2 regions of the Hymenobacter chitinivorans DSM 11115 genome follow, and region 1 is predicted to be linked to the other one. Evidence: riboswitches for the same ligand, from Rfam matches in the RefSeq annotation. Region 1 holds a riboswitch; the other holds the start of a gene.
The links. Region 1 has a riboswitch for thiamine pyrophosphate ahead of CLV45_RS15640 (TonB-dependent receptor). Riboswitches for the same ligand answer to the same signal wherever they lie in the genome.

Region 1 (12,040 bases):
GCTGCGCGAAGAGCTGCACCTGCAACAGCTGGCCCTGCAGAGCTTATTTGCCCGCCTGGGCCATACCATCCGCGCCGGCATCGCGCCCTACGACACCCCCGACGCCTCCGAAGGAACGCCCTTCGGACTGGTTTCGCCCGAGCAGGCCCAGCTCCTGCTGCTCGCCGTCAGCCTGATTGACCACCTCCCGCTCATTTCCGACCACGCCTTCATTCATGGCCTGTCTTTGCTAAGCTTCGTGCAGGCCAGTATCCGCCTGCCCTTGTACAAACGCCTGATTGAGCTGCCACCCGCTACGGAACTCCACCTCTCCGAAGTCGAGGCCCTGACGCTATACCAGGCCGCCCAGGTTACCCAGCTGGCCCTGCTCGTCGAGCTGACTCCCGAAGGCACCTGGGCCGACTGGGTAGCATCCCAGATTCTGACGCCCGACCCGCCCCAGCCCTACATGTCTACCTACGACCAGGAGCAGCTCGACCGGGTTAATACCACCGGCCCCGCCGAGCTGCAGGCGTATTGTGAGCGGGTGCGGAAGTACTTCGGGCCCGACCACCCCGATTTAGCCCGCGCCGACGCCGAAATCCGCGCCCTTACCGAGCAGCTCTAATCCGCATTTCTTTGTCCAGCCCGCACTATGGACCTGGACGGGCTCAGCAGCGCGGGCCCCAACCAAAAAGGCTGCCCCCAACCGGGAGCAGCCTTTTTTGGCTCTCTACACCATGTACTTTAGGACTGGTTGCCGCTCTTGCTGCCCTGGCTCTGGCTTTCGCCGCCCTCACTCTGGGGGCCTTTGCTGGTATGGGAGGTTTGGGCGCTGGGCGTGCGCAGCTGGGGTTCCCGGCTCTGGCCCGCGCCGGGCGTGCCGCCCTGGTCAGCGTTGGGGCTGCTGTTGTTTACTTCGTCGAGGCTGTGGTAGCGGCCGCCGTTGTTGGCGCCGCTGCCGGCAATGGTTTTGGCAATGCCGTCGGTGGAGCCGGTTTCGGCCTGGCTGTCGGGCATAAACTTCCCGTCGCCGGTGCGGCTGCGGGCGTGGTGGGGCAGGTTGGGGTCGGGGCCCTCCTGGCCCATTTCGATACCCTCTTTGCGGTACTGCTCCTTGTCGTGCTCCCGGCGCTCCTGCCGCCGCGACTCGGCGTTGCTGTGCTCGTTATTAGTATCCATAGCGTTGAGGTTAGTGGTGGAAATCAACTGTTTATACGCTCCGGCGCGGTGCCTCGCCACTGAATGACCAAATTTTGCAAGCCTGTAGTCGGGCTTGGGGCTTATATAGCGTCAGCCCGGTATTTGGCTTGATTTCTGCGCCAGCCCAACCGTAGAACGGCAGGTGCGGCGCGGTTTATCTTTCCATCCTAACCCCATTGTTCCATGTACAAGATTACCTGCTTGCTGGGCCTGCTGCTGACGTCCAGCCTGGCCTTCGCCCAAAACCAACCAGCCGTTCCGGCCACCGCGCGCTATCTGATGCTGGTGCGCGGTATCGACACGTACGAGTCGGTAAATGGTCACATTTCCCTGACCGTTATTCAGCCCGATGGCACCATCCGAACCGAGGAGCTGCAAAAGTTCGAGGCCAATACCGTGGGCAAGAAAGCGGCCAACGCCAGCATTTCCCGCTTCGCCCCCGACTCGACCAGTAGCTATACCCGCCGGCAGCGCTACGCCCAGAACACGGTGTATCAGGCCGAAGTAAAGAAGCTCAATGAGCTCAGCGCCCAGGGCTGGCAGCTGGTGAGCACCACCCAGGAAGGGCCCACGGTGCGCTACCTGTTTCGCCAGGGTTTGGTAGCCGGTCAGTAACTGTCCTCTTCAATACCTCCCACCAGTTTATTCCTACTACTATGAAAAGAATTCTTGTTGCCCCCATCCTGCTGGCCGTTGCCCTGGGCAGCTGGGCCTTTTATCCGAAAACCGCCGCGGCCCCGGAGTACATGGAGCTGTCGATGTCCAGCGACGGAGGCAAGCCCACGTTGGTCATGATTTCGCCCACGGGAGAAGTCACCGAGCAAAAACTGACCACCAAAGCCAAGGGCGACTACCGGTACCGGGCCCTGCTGCTGGTCAAGCTCAATGAGCTGCGCGCTCAGGGCTGGACGGTGGCCCAGATGCAGCAAACCAAAACCAGCACCCCCGATTTGCAGCATCCCCTGCTCGGCCCCGACGTGGTAAGCACGGCTACCTACCTGCTGGAGCGGCGCTGAACGGTCGTGCCACCCTCAAGACACGCAAGCCGCTCCGGAATCCGGGGCGGCTTTGCTGTTACCGCTCAAGCCGGGGGAGGTTTTATTTTGTTGGTCTTCTCACCAACTCGTTTGACCTAATCTGAACCACTGCGTCAAAACGGTTGGCGCCTGGTCAACTCGCCCCAAACAGGCATTGGGGTGGCCATTAATGAAATGATTTACGTGCTGAAGTAGGCTGGTTTTACTTACTACCGGGCCAGCTTTCGGTACTTCTGCTGCCGGGCGGTGTCGCCTAATTTTCCGGCTCGCTCAGCAATGCCCGCCGCAATATCCTTGCGGGACGACTCAATGCCGTAAGCCAGAAACAAAATGTTCAGCCCGAATTCCTTAAATCCAGTAGCCTTTGCAGCCTCACCCTGTACAGCGTAGGTTTCGCCGTATGCAAAGGCCTTGCAGCCCATATTATACAGGTCGTCGGCGGTTATGCGCTTGGTTTCGGCGGCCCGGCCAGTACCGCTAAGGCTATCCAGGCGAAAGGCGGTTTGCAAATCATTCCACCCTTCTTCCGTTCTGTTGAGAGCAATTTTGCAGATACCCAGTTCCCGGTAAGCGGCCACTGAAGCTGTGTCAATTCGGTTGCTGGCTTCAAACCACTGCACCGCGTTTTTATAGTCATCGAGCAGGTAGTAGCTATGGCCCATTGCCGCCCGGACCATGCCATGCGTCGAGTCGAGGGCCAGGGTCTGTTCGTACTTCGCAATTGCCCGCCGCTCCAAGGCGGCGGCTTTGGCAGCATCGGTTTCGTTGATGGCGTCCAGAGAAAACGCCACGCCTTCGTTGAATACGTCAAAGGCCGTTGGTTGGGAAGCAGGCTTGCTGCATGAAAAAATAGCGGCGCTACAGAAGACTAAATAGATTGATTTTGTCCGCATCAGGGAAAGGATATCAGCACTACAAACCGAGGCATTTAAGGACAGTGTTTAGCTAATCCACCGCTCCAGCTTTTGGACAAGAACCCAACGCCTATTCTCACGGTGTAGCACCAGTGTGGCTCCGGACCCTTCCAACATTCCCAACCACAAACAATTATTGATGTCAAGAATAACCGTTTGCAGGTCGCGGGAGAATACAGGCAGGCTAAGATAGGATACCCTGGTAAACGAGGTGGTATCTATATCATACTTAGCGGCGAGTAACTTGAAGGCACTTCTTTGTCTGCCACTTTTACGATTTTGCAGGCGCTGCCTGATTGCCCACAAAGTGTCCATTGAAAGAATGCGGTAGGCAGTCAACATCTCCGGGCGGAGCCGAAAGCTGGTAGAAGTGAGCAGTTGGTGGTTCATGAACACCGTATCGTCGGCCGAAAGCAGCTTGCTCCCAACCAACTTGCGCAAAAGGCCATCAGCCAGGGTTGGACCTTTACAGGTTAAGTAACCGAGCCCGTACTGCGTATCAGATAATCCCGGCCAGCATGGCATGGGGTCCGTATCAAACAAGGTCGTTTCAATCCAGAAGCTGGTTAGGGTATCCGGCAGATGCATGTCGTTCTTACGCTGAGCCAGCAGGCTGCGCACCAGGCGGTGGATAGTGGTATCGGGTACCGCCGGCCGGGGCGCCGACCACTCCCGCGGGAAGTGCCGCCGGTTCGCCAGTGGGATTTCCGTGTTGCTCCACCAACTCGCAGTAGGCTCGCCCAAATAAGAACAGCCAGTGAGCAGTAGAAAGCAGAGAAAACCCAGGCCGCAGAACTTCATTTAGACTCAGAAAAGAAAAAGGGCACCTTACGAGTGTAAGATGCCCTTTTTCCGGCAGTAGCCGAAATTCTCTACTTAAACGCCTGAATCCCGGTAATGTCGGCGCCGGTGATGAGCAGGTGAATGTCGTGGGTGCCTTCGTAGGTGATGACCGACTCCAGGTTCATCATGTGGCGCATGATGGGATACTCGCCCGTAATGCCCATGCCACCGTGAATCTGGCGGGCTTCGCGGGCTACCTGCAGGGCCATGTCCACGGAGTTGCGCTTGGCCATGCTGATCTGGGCGCTGGTGGCTTTGCCCTCATTCTTGAGCATGCCCAGGCGCCACACCATCAGCTGGGCCTTGGTGATTTCGGTAATCATTTCGGCCAGCTTCTTCTGCTGGAGCTGGAAGGCGGCAATCGGCTTGCCGAACTGCTCGCGCTCCAGGGAATACTTCAGGGCCGACTCGTAGCAGTCGATGGCCACGCCGATGGCGCCCCAGGCAATGCCGTAGCGGGCCGAGTCGAGGCAGCCGAGCGGGCCGCGCAGACCTTCCACGTTGGGCAGCAGGTTTTCCTTGGGCACCTTCACGTTGTCGAACACCAGCTCGCCGGTGCAGGAGGCGCGCAGGCTCCACTTGTTGTGAATTTCGGGGGTGGTAAAGCCTTCCATGCCGCGCTCCACAATCAGGCCCTTGATGCGGCCCTGCTCGTTTTTGGCCCACACCACGGCTACTTGCGCCTCGGGCGAGTTACTGATCCAGAGCTTGGCGCCGTTGAGCAGGTAGTAGTCGCCCATATCCTTGATATTGGTGACCATACCGCCGGGGTTGGAGCCGTGGTCGGGCTCGGTGAGGCCGAAGCAGCCCAGCCACTCGCCCGAGGCCAGCTTGGGCAGGTACTTCTTGCGCTGCTCCTCCGAGCCGTAGGCGTAAATCGGGTACATCACCAACGAGCCCTGCACCGAGGCCGTGGAGCGCATGCCGGAGTCGCCGCGCTCAATTTCCTGCATGATCAGGCCGTAGCTGATGTAGTCGAGGCCGCCGCCGCCGTACTCGGTCGGGATGGTGGGCCCGAAAGCGCCCACGTCGCCGAACTTCTTGACGATTTCGGAGGGAAAATGATTGTCCTGGGCCCACTTCTCGATGCTGGGGCTGATTTCCTTCTTGACAAAGTCGCGGATGCTCTGGCGAATGAGCTTGTGCTCCTCGGTCAGCAGGCCGTCGATGTCGTAGTAATCGGTGAAGCCGGCGGCGTTCAACGAGCCGCTGCGGTGCTCGGCTTTAGCCTTGGGCGAGAGGACGTCGGATTGGGATGACATAACTGGGGGTTGGGTGGGAATCAGCCTCAAAGATAGAAGTTTCAGAATGCAGAACAGGCCTTGGGCGGGCTTGGTTCGGGCGGGCCGCGGTGGCGGGGAAGTTTGTGTTATCCTGTAATCTTGCGGCCGGCCCGCCCTACTGAATCTGGAATATTGAGTTTTTATATTCAAAACTGCCGATTCTCCCGTAGAGGGCACATTCCCCTCCGCCCTATCCTTCCACCCTTCTGCATATGAGTCACGAAAAGAAACTAAACGAGCTCGAAGCCACGGCCATCTGCGGCAACGACATTTCCTCCTCGTGCCTGTACGTCTCGGCCCTGGCCATAGCCTACGCCGGCCAATACGCCTGGATTGCCCTGCTCATTGTGGGCGCGGTGCTGTATCTGTTCCGCACGATTTACGGCGAAGTCGTCGGCGCTTTGCCCCTCAACGGCGGGGCCTACAACGTGCTGCTCAACACGACCAGTAAGCGCAATGCCGCCTTGGCCGCCTGCCTGACCATTCTGTCCTACATGGCCACGGCCGTTATTTCGGCTTCGGAGGCCATGCACTACCTGCATACGCTCTGGCACGGGCTGCCCATCATCGGGGCCACGCTGGGGCTGCTGGGCCTGTTTCTGGTGCTCACCATTCTGGGTATTTCCGAGTCGGCGAAGGTGGCGGTGGCTATTTTCCTGGTCCACCTGGTGTCGCTGCTGCTGCTGGTGGGCTGCACCGTCTGGTACTTGTTTACCCACGGCTTCGACAACCTGCACCTGAACTTTTCGCTGCCCGTGAAGGGCGGCAGCGTGCTGACGGCGCTGTTTTACGGCTTCAGCGCGGCCATGCTGGGCATTTCGGGCTTCGAAAGCTCGGCCAACTTCGTGGAGGAGCAGGCCCGGGGCGTGTTTCCCAAAACCCTGCGCAACATGTGGGTGGTGGTCAGCTTTTTCAACCCCGTCATTGCCTTCCTGGTGGTGGCGGCCATGCCCCTGAGCGAAGTCGGGCAGCACACCGAGACGCTGCTCTCGTACCTGGGTACTACCACCGGCGGCCGGTGGCTGGGCATGCTCATTTCGGTGGATGCGGTGGCCGTGCTCAGCGGGGCCGTGCTAACCTCGTTCGTGGGCGTGAGCGGGCTGATGCAGCGCATGACCCTGGACCGGATTCTGCCCCAGTTTTTTCTCAAGGCCAACAAAGCCGGCAGCAACTACCTCATCCTGATTACCTTTTTCCTGCTCTGCGTATCGGTGCTGCTCATTACCAACGGGGAGCTGGGGCCCCTGTCGGGGGTGTATACCATTTCGTTTTTGTCGGTCATGGCCTTTTTCGCGCTGGGCAACTTCCTGCTCAAGAGCAAGCGGCCCAAGCTCCCCCGGCCGGTGTACGCGGGTATTCTCACGGTGGTGCTGGCCCTGGTGGGCATCCTGGTGGCTTTGTACGGCAACATCAAGATTCACCCCGACTACCTGATTGTGTTCCTGCAGTACTTCCTGCCCACCATGGCCCTGGTCTACATCATGCTCAACCGCACGGCCATTCTGAACCTGCTGCTGGCGGCGGTGGAGTCGGCGGCCAAGCACTCCCCGCGGTTTTCGCGCCTGGGCCGGCTGTTTGTGAAGCGGCAGCTAAAGGAGCTCCACAAGCAGGAATTCGTGTTTTTCACCAAGGGCGACAATGTCTCGAACCTCAACAAGGTGATGGCCTACGTGGTGGAGAATGAGTTTACCAACCGCCTCAAAATCGTGACCCTGCTCAAGCCGGGCGAGCAGTACCCGCAGGAGCTGCTCACCGACATCGGGGTGCTGGACCGCGCCTACGAGCAGATTGAGGTGGATTTCGTCACCATCGACGGCAAGTTCGGCCCCGAGCTGATTGACCGGCTCTCCACGGAGTGGAATATTCCCAAGAACTTCATGTTCATCGGCTCCCCCGGCAACCAGTTTCCCTACCACATTTCCGAGCTGGGCGGCGTGCGGCTCATTATTTAATGTGGGGAATGTGGTTTGAATGGGCTGATGTGCTAATGCAGAAAGGCCGTGGTACGCGCGTACCACGGCCTTTCTGCTCCCCAGATGGGCGCAGTACGCACGTGTTGGGGCCAAACTGATGGCTCGGAGGCCATAGTACGCGCGTACTGCGCCCTTCCAAACAGCTCGGAGGCCGTAGTACGCGCGTACTGCGCCCTTCCAAGGAGCTTGGAGGCCTCGGTACGCGCGTGTTACGCCCTTCCCGGCAGCTCGGAGGCCTTGGGACGTACGTGCAATGCCCTCCAAGGTACCGTGAAGGCCTTGGGACGTACGTGCAATGCCCTTCCGGACAGCTCGGAGGCCTTGGGACGTACGTCCCGAGGCCTCCCGGACGGCTTGGAGCCCGTGGGACGTACGTCCCACGGGCAAAATGGCAACGGGAAGGCCGGCGCACGGGCGTGCCAGGCTACGGGAGGCGGTAGTGCATGCAAAAGCCCTTTCCCGTTGTTAACAGGAAAGGGCTTTCTGGTAAAAGGATGGGCTGTGCTGCGCAGAGGACGGATGGCTTCGGCGGCGCCTCGCAAGGACACGCCTTTTGCCTTAGCACATCAGCACAGTCCCCACGGTAGCATATTAAAACTTCACGCCGACCGAGGCCAGGAAGTTGCGGGTGGCCTGGGGGAAGTAGAAGTTGAAAATCTGCTGGCGGCCGTCGGCGCCGGGGTAGCCGTAGGTGTAGCCGTTGGCCACGTACTCGCGGTTCAGCACGTTATTCACCAGCAGGCCCAGCTCGATTTCCTTCACGAACACCGGCCGGATGCTGTAGCGCACCCGGAAGTCGAGCACCTGATAGGGCGCAATGCGCTTGGCGGCGCTGGCCGTGTTGTCGAGAAACTGCTCACTGACGGTTTTGTAGAGCAAAGCCAGGCGCAGGCCTTTCACGGGTTGCCCCTCCAGCGTGTGGGCCGAAACGACACTGGGCGAATACGAAATGGTAGTCGTGCGGGCCTCGGTGGCCTGGACGGGCTCATAATCGGCGTTGTAGATTACCTCCCGGAAGCCCAGAATCCGGTTGCGGCTCAGCGTCAGCGTGGAGCTCAGGCTGAGTTTGTCGTTCAGGCCGGCAAAGCCGGTCAGCTCCACGCCCGTGCGGTAGCTGCGGTCCACGTTGGTGCGCAGGGCATTGCCCACCGAGTCGAGGCGGCCGGTGGCTACCAGCTGGTTGCGGTACTGCATGTAGAAGTAGTTGGCCTCCAGGTGCAGGGCCGTGTTGGGACCCAACAAGTCCGTATTCGGGCGGTTGAGGCGGTAGCCGCCCTCAAAGTCGTTGAGCCGCTCGGCCCGGGCCTTGGGCTGCCCGGCGGGCCGGTCGGTGAAGTCGGAGCGCACCGGCTCCCGCTGCCCGCGGGCAAAGCTGGCGTAGAGCTGCTGGCCCTCGGCCACGGTGAAGGTCGCGCCGGCCTTGGGGTTAACGAACAGGTACTTTTCCCGGGTCGTCACGTCGCGGTTTTGCCCCTCCACCCCGTCGATGTCGTACCGGATGCGCCGCACCTGCAAGTCGCCGTACAAGCTCAGCTGGGGCAGCACCAGGTAGGTGGCGCGGGCGTAGGCGTTGTAGTCGGTTTTGAGGGCGTCGTTGAAGTAGTAGCGGTGGCGAATGTTGCCCGTGGAGGCGTATTGGGCCCAGATTACCTCGCCGTAGTGGTCGTTGGTAAACTGGTTCCAGGCCCCGCCCAGGGTGGCTTGCAGCTTGTCGTTGGCGCGGGGCTGGTAGTTGAGGGCAAAGGTGCCGCCGTAGAAGTAGTTGTCGAGCCACTTGCGGTCCACCAGGTTGGTGCGCTTAATGGTTTCGGAGCCGATAACCACGTTGGGCAGGTTGTAGTCCACCAGCTTGCGGTTGGCCCTATAGCTTTCGTAGTAGCCAAAGCCGCGGGTCAGGTGCAGGGCCGCGCCGATGTTCCAGTCCGGGCCCAGCCCCTGCGCCAGGTGGAGCTGGTAGTGGTTCTGCTGGTAGTTGTCGGTCTGGTTATCGTAGGTGTAGTAGCTGTAGCGCCGGCCTTCCTGCAGGCCCCGGGCGGCGTCGGCCTCGCTCAGCTCCCCGTTGTCGATGAACTGCTGGAGCAGCTGCCGGTTGCCGGTAATAAGGGGCTCGGGCACGCCGTTCCAGGCCTGGTAGGTTTTCTCGCGGCCCGAGAAGGTAATGAACTTGACCAGCGTATTCTTGGCCTGGAAGCCCGCCGAGAGGTAGTACGACTTCAGATCCGACGCCGCCCGGTTCATGTAGCCGTCGGTGGCGATGCGCGAGAGGCGGCCATCCACGGTAAAGTGCCGGCCCAGCAGACCAGTGCCAAACTGCACGGTATTTTTCCAGGTGTTGAAGGAACCCGCGCTGTTCTGGGTTTCGCCGTAGGCCTCGGTCCGGTTTTCCAGGGTCGAGACGTTGATGCTGGCCCCGAAAGCGGCCCCGCCGTTCTGGCTGGTACCCACCCCGCGCTGCACCTGCAGGCTGCTGATGGACGAAGCCAGGTCGGGCAAATTCACCAGGAACGAGCCGTGCGACTCCGCATCGTTCAGCGGCACCCCGTTGATGGTCATGTTGATGCCCGTGTTGCTGGTGCCCCGGATGCGGATATCGGTGTAGCCCACGCCCGCCCCGGCGTCGGAGTTGACGACCACCGAGGGCGTCTGGTCGAGCAGGTAGGGAATGTCCTGGCCGAAATTGCGCCGGGCCAGCTCCTCTTTGCTCACGTTGGTGTAGGCTGTGGCGGTCCGGTCGTTGGCCCGCGAGGCCGTGACCAGGGCCTCCCCGGTCAGGATGCCGCCCGAGCGCAGCCCGAGCGTGAGGCGCTGCTCAGCGGCCTGGCCCTGCAGGGGCTGGCGCAAGGCGTCGTAGCCCAGAAAGGTGATGCGCAGCTCGTGGGCGCCGGCCGGTACGGCGGGCACCGCAAATGCCCCCGTAGCATCCGTAGCCCCCACGACGGCGCCATCGAGCAGAACTGTGGCGCCGGGCAGGGCGGTGCCGGTGCGGGCATCCGTCACGGTGCCGGCCACGGGGCCCTGGGCCCAGGCAGCCTGGGGCGTCAGGAAGGGCAACGCCAGGGCGGCGCTTCCCAAAACCAATAAATTTTTCAAGGAGTGAAAAAAGAAAAAGTGGAACGGGCCCGGCGCCAGGGGTCGGCGCAGCAGGTTTTCACGTTCGTGGATCGTTTGTTCCCTTCGCCGGCATTACCCGGGCAGGTTCAATGGGTATGATCTCAGCCCCACGGCAGCAAGCCGCTGGTGGGGCACCCCTAAAACTAAGCTGCAAAGCTAGAGCCCCGGCAAGGGAGTTCCAAATCAACGGCCTTTCCCTTTACTTTCGCCTGACAATCAACTATATTAGAACAGCTAATGACCGGGCCAGAAAAATTACGGCTTCCGAAAACATCCGCCCCGCCCGCTTCGTTAGCCAGATACAGCCTGCCGGCTCTGCTTTGTTCGCGTCGTCTTTTTTACCAGTTGCGGCCATGATCAGTCTCATCTACACGCTCGTGGTATTTGCCATTTTGGCTTACTTCATCGTGGCTCCGCGCCACCGCTACCAGCACCCGCCCTACACCGACGGCGACGACGACGGGGGCGAGCCGCTCGACGACGGCCTGCCCGACCTCGACCTGCCGCCGGGCATTTCCCGGCCCATCAACGACTGGGAGCCCGACTACGGCCGCCCCAGCACCCCGGTGCGGCCCCTGGAAACAATTACGCTCTAGCGCCGCTTATACAAAGCAAAGCGGCCTTTCTGCCCTGCTGCTCCCGGTTCATCGTGGCTGATACCGGAAGCAACCGGGTGAAAAGGCCGCTTTTTCGTGCTTTTGGTAGCGGCAGCTTCGCGCTACTTCGGCTACAGCCCGACGCGCATGCGCTGGTAAGGAATGTCGCCTTTGTAAAATACCGGCCCTTCGCCCACCATGCCAAAGCGCTGGTAAAAGGCCGCAGCATCTTGGCGGGCGTCGCACCACAGCTGGCCGGCGCCCAGCTGCCGGGCCTCCTGCATGACGCGCTCCAGCAACCGGGAGCCAATGCCCTGCTTTTGCCACTCGGGCGCGGTGGCAAACTTGCGGAAGCGGGCCTGCCCGGCATCCACGAACAGGGAAATAACGGCTACCAGCTCCTCGCCCAGAAAAGCGCCGAAATGGTAGCCAGCTCCGTCATTTTCGACCTGCACATACTCCCGAGGCTTATCGGGCCAGAGTACCGCGTGGCGCAGCGGGTAGGTCTGCTCGGGGGTAATGGGGCGAATGGCAACTGAGGGCGTAGTCATTGGGGCGGCTGGTTAAACTACGGCAATGGAATACTCCGCCGCGTAGGTTTGGCCGGGCCGCAGCGTCAGGATGCCTTCTTTGTCGGCCAGCTCTACCGGGCCGCCCACCGCGCCGGCTATGCCCTGCCAGGGCTCCACGCACACGAAGGGCGCGCCTTTTTCTTTTGTCCAGAGGCCCAGGAAGGGAAAGCCGTCGAAGCGCAGGCGCACGGCCCGGTCGGAGGCGAAGCTGCGCAGGGTGAGGTGGGTAAAGTCGAAGTGCTTAAACACCAGCGCATCCTGGGCAAACAGCTCGTAGGTCAGGGGCATTTCGGTTTCCTCGTGCAATACGGGCGCCGTTTGGCCCGTGAGCAGGCCGCCCTGCAGCAAGTGGCGCTCCAACGTCACGGGGTGGTCGAAGTGGAAAAAGTAGTCCTCGAACTTCTCCTCCGGCATCAGCGGGCAGCGGAACGCCGGGTGGGCCCCGATGCTGAACAGTAGCTCCTCGGCGGCGGCGGGGTTGGTTACTTCCCACTTCACGGTGAGCTGCAAGCCGCGCAGCTGGTAGCGG
Region 2 (12,040 bases), on a different contig from region 1:
GCATCTGGGCCGCTACGGCCAGCTTGATCAGGCGGCGGTGGGTGAAGGAGGTGGTGGAGACGGGCGTTGCCATGCTTACTCGGGCTGTTTAGCCGATAATGATTGGGCGTTCTTGCGCCGCAGATACCAGCTCAAACCCAGCAGCAGCACGCCGCCCACCAGGAAGAACAGCGACTTATCCATAAAGGCCCAGGTCAGCTTGAAGTAGGCCACCATGGTAGTGACGATGAACAGAACCGTGCCCAGGGTGACCCGGTCGGCGTTGTTTTCCTGGTGGGCCCGCCACAGCACAGTGCCCGAGTAGGCGTAGAGCACTACCAGCGTGGCAATGGCCAGGGCCAGGCCGCCGTGCAGGTAGAAGCCGGGCAGCAGCAGGAGCCAGTCGGTGGCGCTGCCGGGGCGGCTGCGGCGGTACTTGCCCCAAAGCGACAAAGCGAATACGCCCAGCAAAGCCCCGATATAAGCCAGGAAGGGCGGGCGCAGCATGCCGGCGTAGGTATCGGCCTCGCCGTAGAGGGCCAGGCCCAGCGTGAAGAGGAAGGCCGAAGCCAGGGGCGGAGTTTGCAAAGCCCGGCCCGCCGAGCGGTCCGTTTGCCAGTCGCCGGCGGCGTAGATGAGCATGGCCGGGATGAAGAACCAGGTGATTTTGGCGTGCAGATGCCCGATGAGCAGGCCAGCCTGCCATAAGAGGCCAGTGGCCAGCACGGTGCCCAGCAGCGCGTCGGGGTGGCGCCACCAGTAGTAGCCCAGGCCCACCACGGTGAGGGCCGCGGTGAGGTAGCTGAACGTGCCCAGCTGCCCGGTGCTGTAGCCCTGCACGATACCGCCGATGGCGGCCATGAGCACGAAGATGGTGCGGCTACGGTAGAGGTAGGTGAGGGCGGTGCCGGCCAGGGCCCAGGCCAGCAGGCCGGGGGCGTCGTAGCCGATGAGCTGGTACATCTGGCTGGTGAGAATGATGCCGCAGCCGAATAGGATGAGGCCCAGCCCAATGAGGCCAATGCCCAGGGACTCATTGCGGCGGGCCAGGAAATACTCGCCGCCGGCGTAGGCTCCGCCCATGCTGCCCAGCAGCAGCAGCAGGCGCAGCCACTCGGGCAGGCCCTGCCAGTTGGCGGCCACTATGCTCAGCGCACTCAGGCCCAGCAGCAACGAGCCCAGCAGCGGCAGCAAGCCCACCACGTGCTGGTCCTCGGGGTAGAGGGCCAGAAGCTGCTGGTGCTGCTGCTCGGTGATAATGCCCTTGCGTACCCACTCGGGCCCGTCGGTTTCAAGCAGCTTTCGACTCATAAGTAAATTTTACGCAGAAAAGGAATAAAAGCCGGCGCTACCAGGGAAAGCAAGGCCTGATGAAACTAGGCTCAGCGCAACTGTCGAAGGTCCATTTGGGCAAGCGCACCATCTCGCCGCAGCTGGTTTTTACGGAAGAAGGCCGCCAATTCCTGCAAGCGGCGGACGTTGTCGTAGCGGAAATTCCAGTAGAGCTTGGTTTGACATTCCGAGCAGAGGCGGTTAGGCGTGGCGTCTGTTTCCGGCAGACTATTAGTCCCGTTCATTGCGCAGCGGGCATACGTGCAATGGTGGAGGGAAACCATATGCCCGATTTCGTGGGACGAAATGCTGAGCAGCCGAGTCAGACAGCGGGTGTAGTTTTTAGGCGTTAGAGTTTGATCCTGCAGCCGGTAAATAGACGTAATGCCCACCCGGTGCGGATAAGAGGCCTGCCCAAAGACGTAGTTCCAGTCAGCTTCAGGATACAGGTCTTTGGCACTAATAGCCATCAGGGCCAGTCCGGTTCGGGGAAGCCGGGTTTTCAGGTAGTAGTTGATCAGGTAGGGCGCCAGCAGCTGTTCATGGCCATTCTGGCGGCGCCGGGCCCCGGGCGGAACCAGCGTATCGGCTACTGCCGGCAACAGCACCACCGGCTGCTGGTAGAAAATGCGCAAGTACTCCTGGGTGGCTTGCAGGGCCTGGCGCTGTAGGGCTGAGAAGCGGCCCACGGGCTGTAAATAAATGGTTCGGGTAAGTGAATCGGGGCGGAAGGGCGGAAGCTGCTGGTAGGCTTCCAGGTTTTGCCCGGCTTCCCGATTTTCGTAGAGCCACTCGCCGGGCTGCGGCTTTTTCAGGGGAAAGTCGTTTTTCTGAATCGCCTGAAAGTAGCTTTCCGCCGCTGACGAAAAGGAAGCAACAGATGAGCTGCGCCCGCAGGAAAAAAGAAAAACCAGCAGCGGGAAAAAAAGATACGCCATTCGGAACAGCCAGAATTTTTGTAAACAGCTTATGCCAGTGGGTTAGTTTACACATCCTTCCGGGCCCGGGTCATCTCACGCTTACCGGGCGGGCCGGGCAGCTTTTCCACCAGCCAGCCGGCGGCCTTGAGGCTGCGGCGGAAGGAGCCCTTGGCGCAGTAGCTCACCAGTACCCCGCCGGGGGCGGTGGCCGCAAACAGCTGCTCGAAGACGGCTTCGGTCCACATATCGGGCTGCTTTTCGGGAGCAAAGGCGTCGAAGTAAACCACGTCGTAGTGCTGGGCGGGCAGGGCGGTATCCTGGAGGGCGGCGGGCATCTTGCGCAGCACAAAGTGCTCGGTCAGGTGCACGGCTTCGTGCCAGGGGGCCGCGTGCAGGTACTCGTGGTAGGCCCGCAGCTCGGGGTTGAGCACGTAGCGCTCCACGCCCAGGCTCTGGATGACGGCCGGCGGCAGGGGGTATTTCTCCAGCGTGTCGTACTCGATGATCTGGCTGGCCGTCAGACTGCGCTGCAGGGTGAGCAGGGCGTTGAGGCCGGTGCCAAAGCCGATTTCCAGGACCCGCACCGGGCCGGGGCCGCGGGTAAGGGCGGGCTCCAGCCCGGCGGCCAGGTACACGTGCATGGCTTCCTGCAGGGCGCCGTGGGTGGAGTGGTAGTGCTCATCCAGGGCGGGCACGTACAGGGTGCTCGAACCATCGGCTGTGGTCCGAACTTCTACTTTTACACCGCCTTCGGTTTCGTGCATCATAACTTCTGTCTTTGGCAACATGGCCCGCGTAAAAGTAGCGTTACCCACCACATATTCCCTGACCGTGCAGGTGCCGGTCCGCATCACCGACCTTAACTACGGCGGCCACCTCGGCAACGATGCCCTGCTCAGCATCCTGCACGAGGCCCGGGTGCAGTTCTTGCAGCACGTGGGCCTCAACGAGCTGGACCACGTTACGCGCCTGGGTACCATCATGGCCGACGTGGCCATCGAGTACAAGGGGGAGGCCTTTTACGGCGACGTGCTGCACCTGCAGCTGGCCGCCACCGACCTCAACAAATACGGCTTCGACGTGGTGTACTGGGTGAAAAACCAGGACGGCCGCGAAATTGCGCGGGCCAAAACCGGCATGCTGCTCTTCGACTACAACACCCGCAAGCTGCGCAGCCTGGCCCCGGAAGTGGCGGCCCGCCTCGGTGCCGACCTCCAAGCGTAAGGTATGTTTCCGCTGCTGCTTATTTCCTCGCCCTGGTTGTTGCCCCACGAGCACCACGTGCTGGCGCGGCTCTTTGAAGCGGGCCTGCCCACGCTCCACCTGCGGAAGCCCGGCGCCTCCCGGGCCGAGATGGAGGCCTACCTGCGGGCCGTGCCCCGGGAGTTTCACGGCCGCATCATGCTGCACCAGCACCACGAGCTGGCCCGCGACTACGCCCTGCAGGGCCTGCACCTGCCCGCCGCTACCCGGGAAGCCTGGCGCGGCACCCCGGCTCCCGGCCAGCTCCTGTCCACCTCGTTTCACAGCCTGGAGGAAGTGGAGCGCCACCGGCGGCGTTACCACCACGTGTTTCTAAGCCCGATCTTCAACAGCATCAGCAAAGTGGGCTACTCGGCGGCCTTCCAGCCCCAGGAGCTGCAAGCGGCCCTGGCACGCTGGGCGGCCCGGCCCGCTTTCCGGCCGCAAGTGGTAGCCCTGGGCGGCATCGATGCCTCGACCCTGGGCCCGGTCCGGCAGCTGGGCTTTGCGGGCGCGGCCGTGCTCGGGGCCATCTGGCAGCACCCCGACCCGGTCGGGGTGTTTCGGGAGCTGCAGCAGCTGGCCGCCCAACCGCTGTAGCGCGAACTGTGTAGTTCGCGTGCCCCGCGCCATTACAACGATTGTCGTTCAGGTACGCGAACTACAACCAGAGGTCAGCGCAGCTAAAGTTCGCGCTACTGCCGTGCAGCTACCGCACGGTAGCGGTCAGGGTCGGGTCCCAGTCTTTCCAGACGGGCTCGTAGCCCTGGCGGCGGAGCATGGCGGCAATTTCCTGGGGGCTGCGCTCGTCGGATATCTCGAACTGCTCCAGCGACTCCGGGGCCACGGCGTAGCCGCCGGGGTTGGTCTTGGAGCCCGCGCTGATACTGGTGATGCCCAGGCGAATGATGTTGTCGCGGAAGGTGGGGCTTTCCCTCGTGGAAATGGAGAGTTCCACTTCCTCGTTGAGCAGGCGGTAGGCACAGATCAGCTGCACCAGTTCCCGGTCGGTCATTTCCACTTTGGGCTGCAACAGACCCTCGGTGGGGCGCAGGCGCGGAAACGACAGGCTGTACTTGGTTTGCCAGTAGGTGCGCTCCAGGTAGTCGAGGTGGAGGGCGGTGTAGAAGGCGTCGGTGCGCCAGTCTTCCAGGCCGAAGAGCACGCCCAGCCCCATCTTATGAATGCCGGCCCGCCCCAGGCGGTCGGGCGTGTCGAGGCGGTAGTGAAAGTTGCTTTTCTTGCCCTTGGGGTGGTGCTTTTTGTAGTCCTGCTGGTGGTAGGTTTCCTGATACACCAGCACCGTATTCAGGCCCTGCGGAATCAGCCGTTCGTAGTCGGCCTGGTCGAGGGGCTGCACTTCCATGGAAATGTGGGAAAAGTGGGGCCGCAACGTGCGCAGGGCTTTTTCCAGATAATCCACGCCCACGGTCTGGTTGGCTTCGCCGGTTACGAGCAGCACATGGTCGTAGCCCCAGCCTTTGAGTACGGCCGCCTCCTGCAGCATTTCCACGCTGCTCAGGGTGCGCCGCCGGATCTGGTTGTCGAGGCTGAAGCCGCAGTAGGTGCAGATGTTCTGGCACTCGTTGCTCAGATACAGCGGCACGTAGAGCTGCACCGTGTTGCCGAACCGCCGGCGCGTGAGCTGCTGGCTAAGCTGGGCCATCTGCTCCAAATAAGGCGCGGCAGCCGGCGAAATCAGCGCCTGGAAGCCGTCCAGCGTCCGTTTGGGTGCCGCCAATGCCCGCTCTACATCCGCCGCCGTCTTGGCGTAGATGCTGGTCTTGACGTCGTCCCAGGCGTGGGCTTCGAAGATGGGGCGGAAGGACATAGGTTGATGATTGTTAATTGTTGATTGTTAATTGTTGATTGTTGGTTATTGATTCAGAGGGGTAATAGAACGACTTAACAATCAGTAATTAACAATCACCAATCAACTAACAACTAGTCTAGAAAAGCGGTGAGCGGGGAGCTGGCTACGGCGTGGCTGGCCGGGGCGGCCAGCTTGGCTTCGTAGGCCAGGCGGCCGGCTTCCACGGCCATTTTAAAAGCTTGAGCCATGGCTACGGGCTGCCCGGCTACGGCAATGGCGGTGTTGACCAGCACCGCGTCGGCGCCCATTTCCAGGGCTGCGGCCGCGTGGGAAGGCGCCCCGATACCGGCATCGACTACCACCGGCACCCGGCTCTGGCCGATGATGATTTCCAGAAACTCCCGGGTGAGCAGGCCTTTGTTGGAGCCGATGGGGGCGCCCAGGGGCATCACGGCGGCCACGCCCACTTCCTCCAGGCGCTTGCACAGCACTGGGTCGGCGTGGATGTAGGGCAGCACCACAAAACCCAGCTGCACCAGCTCCTCGGCGGCCTTGAGTGTTTCGATGGGGTCGGGCAGCAGATACTTGGGGTCGGGGTGAATTTCGAGCTTGAGCCAGTTGGTTTCCAGGGCTTCGCGGGCCAGCTGGGCGGCAAACACGGCTTCTTTGGCCGTACGCACCCCGGAGGTGTTGGGCAGCAGGCTGAACTGCGGGTGGCCCAGGTGGCGCAGCAAATCGTCGTCGGCCGACGTCACATCCACCCGTTTCAGGGCCACCGTTACCAGCTCCGAGCCCGAGGCCAGCAGGGCTTCTTCCATCAGCTGGGCCGAGCTGAACTTGCCGGTGCCGGTAAACAGCCGCGACGAAAACGTGCGGCCGGCAATAACCAGGGGGTGAGTTGTCATACAGTGAGTTCCTGCAAATGGTGAACAAACTGCGCGGCCGTGCCGGGTATATCGGCGGGATTGGCAATGGCCCCCGAAACGGCCACGCCGTGCAGGCCGGTGAGCAGCAGGGCCTCCGCATCGGGCAGCGTGATGCCGCCGATACCGATGATGGGCATCGTGAAGCCGGCCGCGGCGCACTGCTTTAGAATAGCCGAGTAACCTTCCAAACCCAGAATCGGGCTCAGCTTTTCCTTGGTGGTGGTAAAGCGGAAGGGGCCCAGGCCGATGTAATCCACGCCGGCCTGCACCAGCTGCTCGATGTCGGCGAAGGTGTTGGCCGTGCCGCCCAGAATTTTGCCGGGCCCAACCAGCGCCCGGGCTTTAGCCGCCGGCATATCCTGCTTGCCTAAATGCACCCCGTCGGCCCCGATTTCCAGGGCCAGCTGGGGATTGTCGTTGATAATGAGCGTGGCCCCGTGCTGGCGGCACACGGCCTGGGTGTCGAGGGCCAGCTGCTTCCAGTGGTCGGGTGCCGCGTTTTTTACCCGCAGCTGCACCCAGCGCACCCCGCCGCGGCAGGCTTGCTCGGCGTGGTCGGGCCGGTTGGTGATGAAATGGAGGTTACTGATCTGCATACGGAAGGTGGCGGAAAGAGTGGTAGCCCAGCAGCGTGTCGTTGCTGGCCAAAAAGGCTGTGGTATAGCATTTAGCCCGCTGGCAGGCCGTCGGCAAATCGTGTCCCAGGGCTAGCTGGGCCAGAATGGCAGCCGACAATACGCAGCCGCTGCCGTGCTTTTCGCCGTGGGGGAGGCGGGTGTGCGAGAAGTGGTACTGGGTATTGTTGGCAAAGAGAATATCGACCGACTCGTCTCCCGAGCCATGCCCGCCCTTGAGCAGCACCGGGCAAAAACCGGCCACGGCTTCGGCTGCTTCTTCGGCCGAAGCCGCCGGCCACAGGCGCAGCATCTCGGGCAGATTGGGGGTAATCAGCGTTAGCTCGGCAGCCAGGGCTTGTACCAGGGCGGCGTCGGGGTGCTGGTGAAACTCATAGCCGGCCGAAGCTTTCAGCACCGGGTCCCAGACGATATTTTTACCAGGGTAGTGCTGCCGCAGCCACCGCAGCAGTTCCAGCAGTCGGGGCAAGCTCTCCACCAAGCCGATTTTGACGAAGTCCACCGCAAACCGGCTCAGCAGCACCCTGATCTGGTCCTGAATGTCGGCCAACGGCACCCAACTCACCCGCTCAAAGGCCACGTCGTTCTGCACCGTCAGGGCCGTACACACGCCCAGCCCGTAGACGCCGAGGGCCTCCAGCGTTTTGCTATCGGCCAGCAAACCGGCCCCGCCACTGGGGTCGAAGCCGGCAATACTCAGGGCGTAAGGGCGCATGTTTAGTTGTTAGTTGTTGGTTGTCAGTTGTTAGGCGTTCTGCTGTCGGTTGTGCTCTAACAACTGACAACCAACAACTAACAACTAGCCTACAGGTAGATTTCGCTGCCCTTATTCACGAATTCGCGCGACTTCTCGGCCATGCCCGAGGCCAGCACCTGGGCGGCCGTCATGTCCTGGGTGGCGGCGTAGTCGCGCACTTCCTGGGTGATTTTCATCGAGCAGAAGTGGGGGCCGCACATGGAGCAGAAGTGGGCTACTTTGGCGCCTTCAGCGGGCAGGGTTTCGTCGTGGTACTCCCGGGCCGTATCGGGGTCGAGCGAGAGGTTGAACTGGTCTTCCCAGCGGAACTCGAACCGGGCCTTGCTCAGGGCGTTGTCGCGGTACTGGGCGCCCGGGTGGCCCTTGGCCAGGTCGGCGGCGTGGGCGGCTATTTTGTAGGCAATGACGCCGTCTTTCACGTCCTGCTTGTTGGGCAAGCCCAGGTGTTCCTTGGGCGTCACGTAGCAGAGCATGGCCGTGCCAAACCAGCCAATCATGGCCGCCCCGATGGCCGAGGTGATATGGTCGTAGCCGGGCGCAATGTCGGTCGTGAGCGGGCCCAGGGTGTAGAACGGGGCTTCGTGGCACTCCTTGAGCTGCTTGTCCATGTTCTCCTTGATCAGGTGCATGGGCACGTGGCCGGGGCCCTCAATCATCACCTGCACGTCGTGGGCCCAGGCAATCTTGGTCAGCTCACCCAGGGTTTCGAGCTCGGCAAACTGGGCCTCGTCGTTGGCGTCGGCAATGGAGCCGGGCCGCAGACCGTCGCCGAGCGAAAAGGCCACGTCGTAGGCCTTCATGATCTGGCAGATTTCCTCGAAGTGGGTGTAGAGGAAGCTTTCCTGGTGGTGGGCCAAACACCACTTGGCCATAATCGAGCCCCCGCGCGAGACGATGCCGGTCACCCGCTTGGCCGTCATCGGAATGTAGCGCAGCAGCACCCCGGCGTGAATCGTGAAGTAATCCACGCCCTGTTCGGCCTGCTCGATGAGCGTGTCGCGAAACAGCTCCCAGGTCAGGTCCTCGGCCTTGCCGTTCACTTTTTCCAGGGCCTGGTAAATCGGGACCGTACCCACCGGCACCGGGCAGTTGCGGATAATCCACTCCCGGGTTTCGTGAATGTTCTTGCCCGTGCTCAAATCCATGAGCGTGTCGCCGCCCCAGCGGCAGCTCCACACGGCCTTGTCCACCTCTTCCTCGATGCTGGAAGTCACGGCCGAGTTGCCGATGTTGGTGTTGATTTTTACCAGGAAGTTGCGCCCAATAATCATGGGCTCGGCTTCGGGGTGGTTGATATTGGAGGGAATGACGGCCCGGCCAGCGGCTACTTCCTGGCGCACAAACTCGGGGGTGATGTAGCCCTGGGGCGTGTTGGCTCCGAAGCTGTGCCCGCGGTGCTGCACCCGCAGCGGGTCGTCCGGGGCCAATTGATCAATGCGCTGGTTTTCCCGGATGGCAATGTATTCCATTTCGGGCGTGATGATGCCCTGCTTGGCGTAGTGCATCTGGCTCACATTCTGCCCCGGCTTGGCCCGGTACGGCCGCCGGATGTGCTCAAACCGCAAGGCGTCCAGTGAAGTATCGGCGGCCCGCTGCTGCCCGTATTCCGACGAGGTGCCGGGCAGCTGCTCCACGTTGCCGCGGCCCAGAATCCACTCCTCGCGCAGGCGGGGCAGGCCCTTTTTAAGGTCGATAGCCACGTTGGGGTCGGTGTAGGGGCCGCTGGTGTCGTAGACCGTCACGGGCAAATTCTGCTCGGTGGGGTTCACGAAGTCGAACTTGCGCTGAGTGTCGCTGAGCACGATTTCGCGCATGGCCACCCGCAGGTCGGGGTAAAGCTGGCCGGGCACGTAGATCTTGCGCGAGCCGGTCAGGGGCTGGCGCTCCACCAGCGTCTGCTGGGGGGCTTGGTCTTTTTTCTTCATCGGAAAAGGCAGTGGAAACGGGACGTGGCGCGGCCTAGCCCCCTTGGGTGGCGCGAATAATCGTAATCCGGTCGTGGGCCTGCAGCTCGTGGGCGGGCCAGTCGGGCCGGGGCACCACCACGTCGTTGACGGCCACGGCAATGCCGCGCAGGTGCAAGAGCTGCAGCCCGTCGAGGGTGGCCGTAAGGGTAGGGGAAGCCGGGGCCTCATGGGGTTTATCGTTGACAAATAGCGTCATGCAACAAGCAGATTAGCAGGTTGATGGAGTCAAAACAATAAACAGTAGGCGGCGCATGCCACGGGCCGGCAGAGACGGGTCCCGTTTCAGTCACTTTTCCCTTCGCCAGCATTACCTGGATCAGGTTCAAAGGGTATTTCTCAGTCCTGCGCGGCAGAACACCCCTAAAGTTTATGCCGGCAAGGTAGGGGGTAATGTGCTGATGTGCTAATGTGGGGAATGTGAAAATTATGTCATTGCGAGGGTCGGCAGGTTTTATTTCGTCTGTCCTCCTGAGGCGCAGCCGAAGGACCTTCCTCGCCTGTCCCACAAAGGCGAATACCAACGTGCAAAAGTCCTTTACTACTAGTGTGGTAAAGGGCTTTGTCACGTTTAACAATCCTTGTCACTCAGGTGAGGAAGGTCCTTCGCAAGCGTACGCCAGATGAAGGATGACAGACCAGTAGTAGCACATCAGCACATTCAACCACATTTCTCACATTCAAAACACATTAACACATTAGCACCTGAGCACATTATATCGAAGGCACTATTACCAACTCAGATATGTTCAGGGCCAGCGACATAGTGAGGGGCAGGTAAACCTAAAACTCACTAAATCACTATTTCACTAAATCACCTGTCGTATCTTTGCAGTTATGATGATTGACCTGCCCGTTGTTTCCAAGCGCGACATCCGCAAACTCAGCCCCGACGAGCTCAAGGCCTTTATGGTGGAGCACGGCGAAAAGCCCTTCCGCGCCAAGCAGGTGCTGGAGTGGCTGTGGAAGAATACCGCCGGCTCGTTTGAGGAAATGAACAACATTTCCCTGAGCACCCGCGAGCTGCTAGCCAAGTACTTTGTTATCAACGGCGTGGCGGTGCAGAATCAGCAGCTCAGCAACGACGGTACCATCAAATCGGCCTTCCGCCTGCACGACGGCAACATCGTGGAAGGCGTGCTTATTCCGCACGACACGCGCATGACGGCCTGCATCAGCTCGCAGGTGGGCTGTTCGCTGACTTGTAAGTTTTGCGCCACGGGCTACATGGAGCGCAAGCGCAACCTGGACGCGGCCGAAATCTACGACCAGGTAGTGCGCATCCGGGAGCAGTGCGAGGCCCAGTACGGCACGCCGCTCACTAACATCGTGTACATGGGCATGGGCGAGCCGCTGCTCAACTACGCCAACGTGGTGGAAAGTGTGCGCCGCATCACCGCCCCCGACGGGCTGAACATGGCGCCGCGCCGCATCACCATCAGCACCGCCGGTATTGCCAAGATGATCAAAAAGCTGGCTGACGACGACGTGAAGGCCAATCTGGCCCTCTCGCTGCATGCGCCCAACGACGTGAAGCGCAACGAAATCATGCCCATCAACGAGGCCAACTCCCTGGCCGCTTTGAAGGACGCGTTGCAGTATTACCACCAGAAAACCGGCCGCAAAGTCACCTACGAGTACATCGTGTTCGAGAACTTCAACGACACGCTCGAAGACGCGGCTGAACTGTACACCATCAGCAAGTGGCTGCCCTGCAAGGTGAATTTGATTGAGTATAACCCCATCGAAAACGCCAGCTACCAGAACGCCGAAGCCGATAAAATCACGGCCTTCCACAAGTACCTGGCCGACCGGGGCGTGCAAACCAACATCCGCCGCTCCCGTGGTAAGGACATTGACGCGGCCTGCGGGCAGCTGGCGGTAAAGGAAAAAGCCGAGGTAGCGTAAATCAAGACTGCGCAGTCACACAAAAGGCCGCTGAATCTCAATTCAGCGGCCTTTCTGTTTTTACTTGATTCGCTCCAGCACGAAATACCCCACGGGAGGAGCCGAGTTGCTCACGGCCCGGACGACGCCGACCGGCGTGGTGGGCTGGTCGGGGGAGGTGTAATCAGGGCCGCTGTCGGTGCCGGCATCGTAGAACGTGGCCGGGATGCGGCGCGTGGCGGCCCAGCCGGTCGTGGTGAGCAGGTCGTGGACTTCGAGGGCGGCAAACCAGTCGGGGCTGGGCGCTATCATCGTTACCACCGTCAGGGCCGGGTGGCTGCGACTCAGGCGGATAGTATCGGTCAGGGCGCCGGGCGACGCGGTGGCGGTGCGGCCATCGAGCAGCCGAAAGGCTTTGCCCTGAGCAATGAGCGTGTTGATTTCGCTCCGCAGCGCGGTGTTGTTGCCCAGCTCGGCCATATTTTTGATACCCAGACTGGCCGGAGCAGTAGCCCGAAACAGGCCAGCGTCGGCGTCGTGCCCATGGGAGGCGCCGATGAGGGGTGAAAAATGCGCCCCCACCGG

Region 2: linked by a shared signal. The riboswitch ahead of thiS (sulfur carrier protein ThiS) and the one ahead of CLV45_RS15640 (TonB-dependent receptor) in region 1 are both predicted to bind thiamine pyrophosphate.

What each region holds. Positions count from the first base shown of each region.
Region 1 covers NZ_PGFA01000002.1:463,812-475,851, reverse strand. The annotation lists gene CLV45_RS15680 (hypothetical protein) at 1-607, shown strand, start outside; gene CLV45_RS15675 (hypothetical protein) at 727-1,161, opposite strand; gene CLV45_RS15670 (hypothetical protein) at 1,366-1,797, shown strand; gene CLV45_RS15665 (hypothetical protein) at 1,839-2,198, shown strand; gene CLV45_RS15660 (hypothetical protein) at 2,429-3,010, opposite strand; gene CLV45_RS15655 (hypothetical protein) at 3,161-3,934, opposite strand; gene CLV45_RS15650 (acyl-CoA dehydrogenase family protein) at 4,006-5,238, opposite strand; gene CLV45_RS15645 (APC family permease) at 5,472-7,211, shown strand; gene CLV45_RS15640 (TonB-dependent receptor) at 7,824-10,322, opposite strand; TPP riboswitch at 10,384-10,492, opposite strand; gene CLV45_RS15635 (hypothetical protein) at 10,697-10,939, shown strand; gene CLV45_RS15630 (GNAT family N-acetyltransferase) at 11,071-11,490, opposite strand; gene CLV45_RS15625 (aldose 1-epimerase family protein) at 11,503-12,040, opposite strand, start outside.
Region 2 covers NZ_PGFA01000003.1:423,549-435,588, forward strand. The annotation lists gene CLV45_RS18745 (GDYXXLXY domain-containing protein) at 1-73, opposite strand, end outside; gene CLV45_RS18750 (DUF2157 domain-containing protein) at 76-1,290, opposite strand; gene CLV45_RS18755 (archaemetzincin) at 1,362-2,249, opposite strand; gene mnmD (tRNA (5-methylaminomethyl-2-thiouridine)(34)-methyltransferase MnmD) at 2,297-2,998, opposite strand; gene CLV45_RS18765 (thioesterase family protein) at 3,018-3,455, shown strand; gene CLV45_RS18770 (thiamine phosphate synthase) at 3,459-4,073, shown strand; gene thiH (2-iminoacetate synthase ThiH) at 4,183-5,304, opposite strand; gene CLV45_RS18780 (thiazole synthase) at 5,418-6,191, opposite strand; gene CLV45_RS18785 (thiamine phosphate synthase) at 6,188-6,808, opposite strand; gene CLV45_RS18790 (hydroxymethylpyrimidine/phosphomethylpyrimidine kinase) at 6,795-7,562, opposite strand; gene thiC (phosphomethylpyrimidine synthase ThiC) at 7,652-9,529, opposite strand; gene thiS (sulfur carrier protein ThiS) at 9,564-9,767, opposite strand; TPP riboswitch at 9,848-9,943, opposite strand; gene rlmN (23S rRNA (adenine(2503)-C(2))-methyltransferase RlmN) at 10,409-11,476, shown strand; gene CLV45_RS18810 (spondin domain-containing protein) at 11,537-12,040, opposite strand, start outside.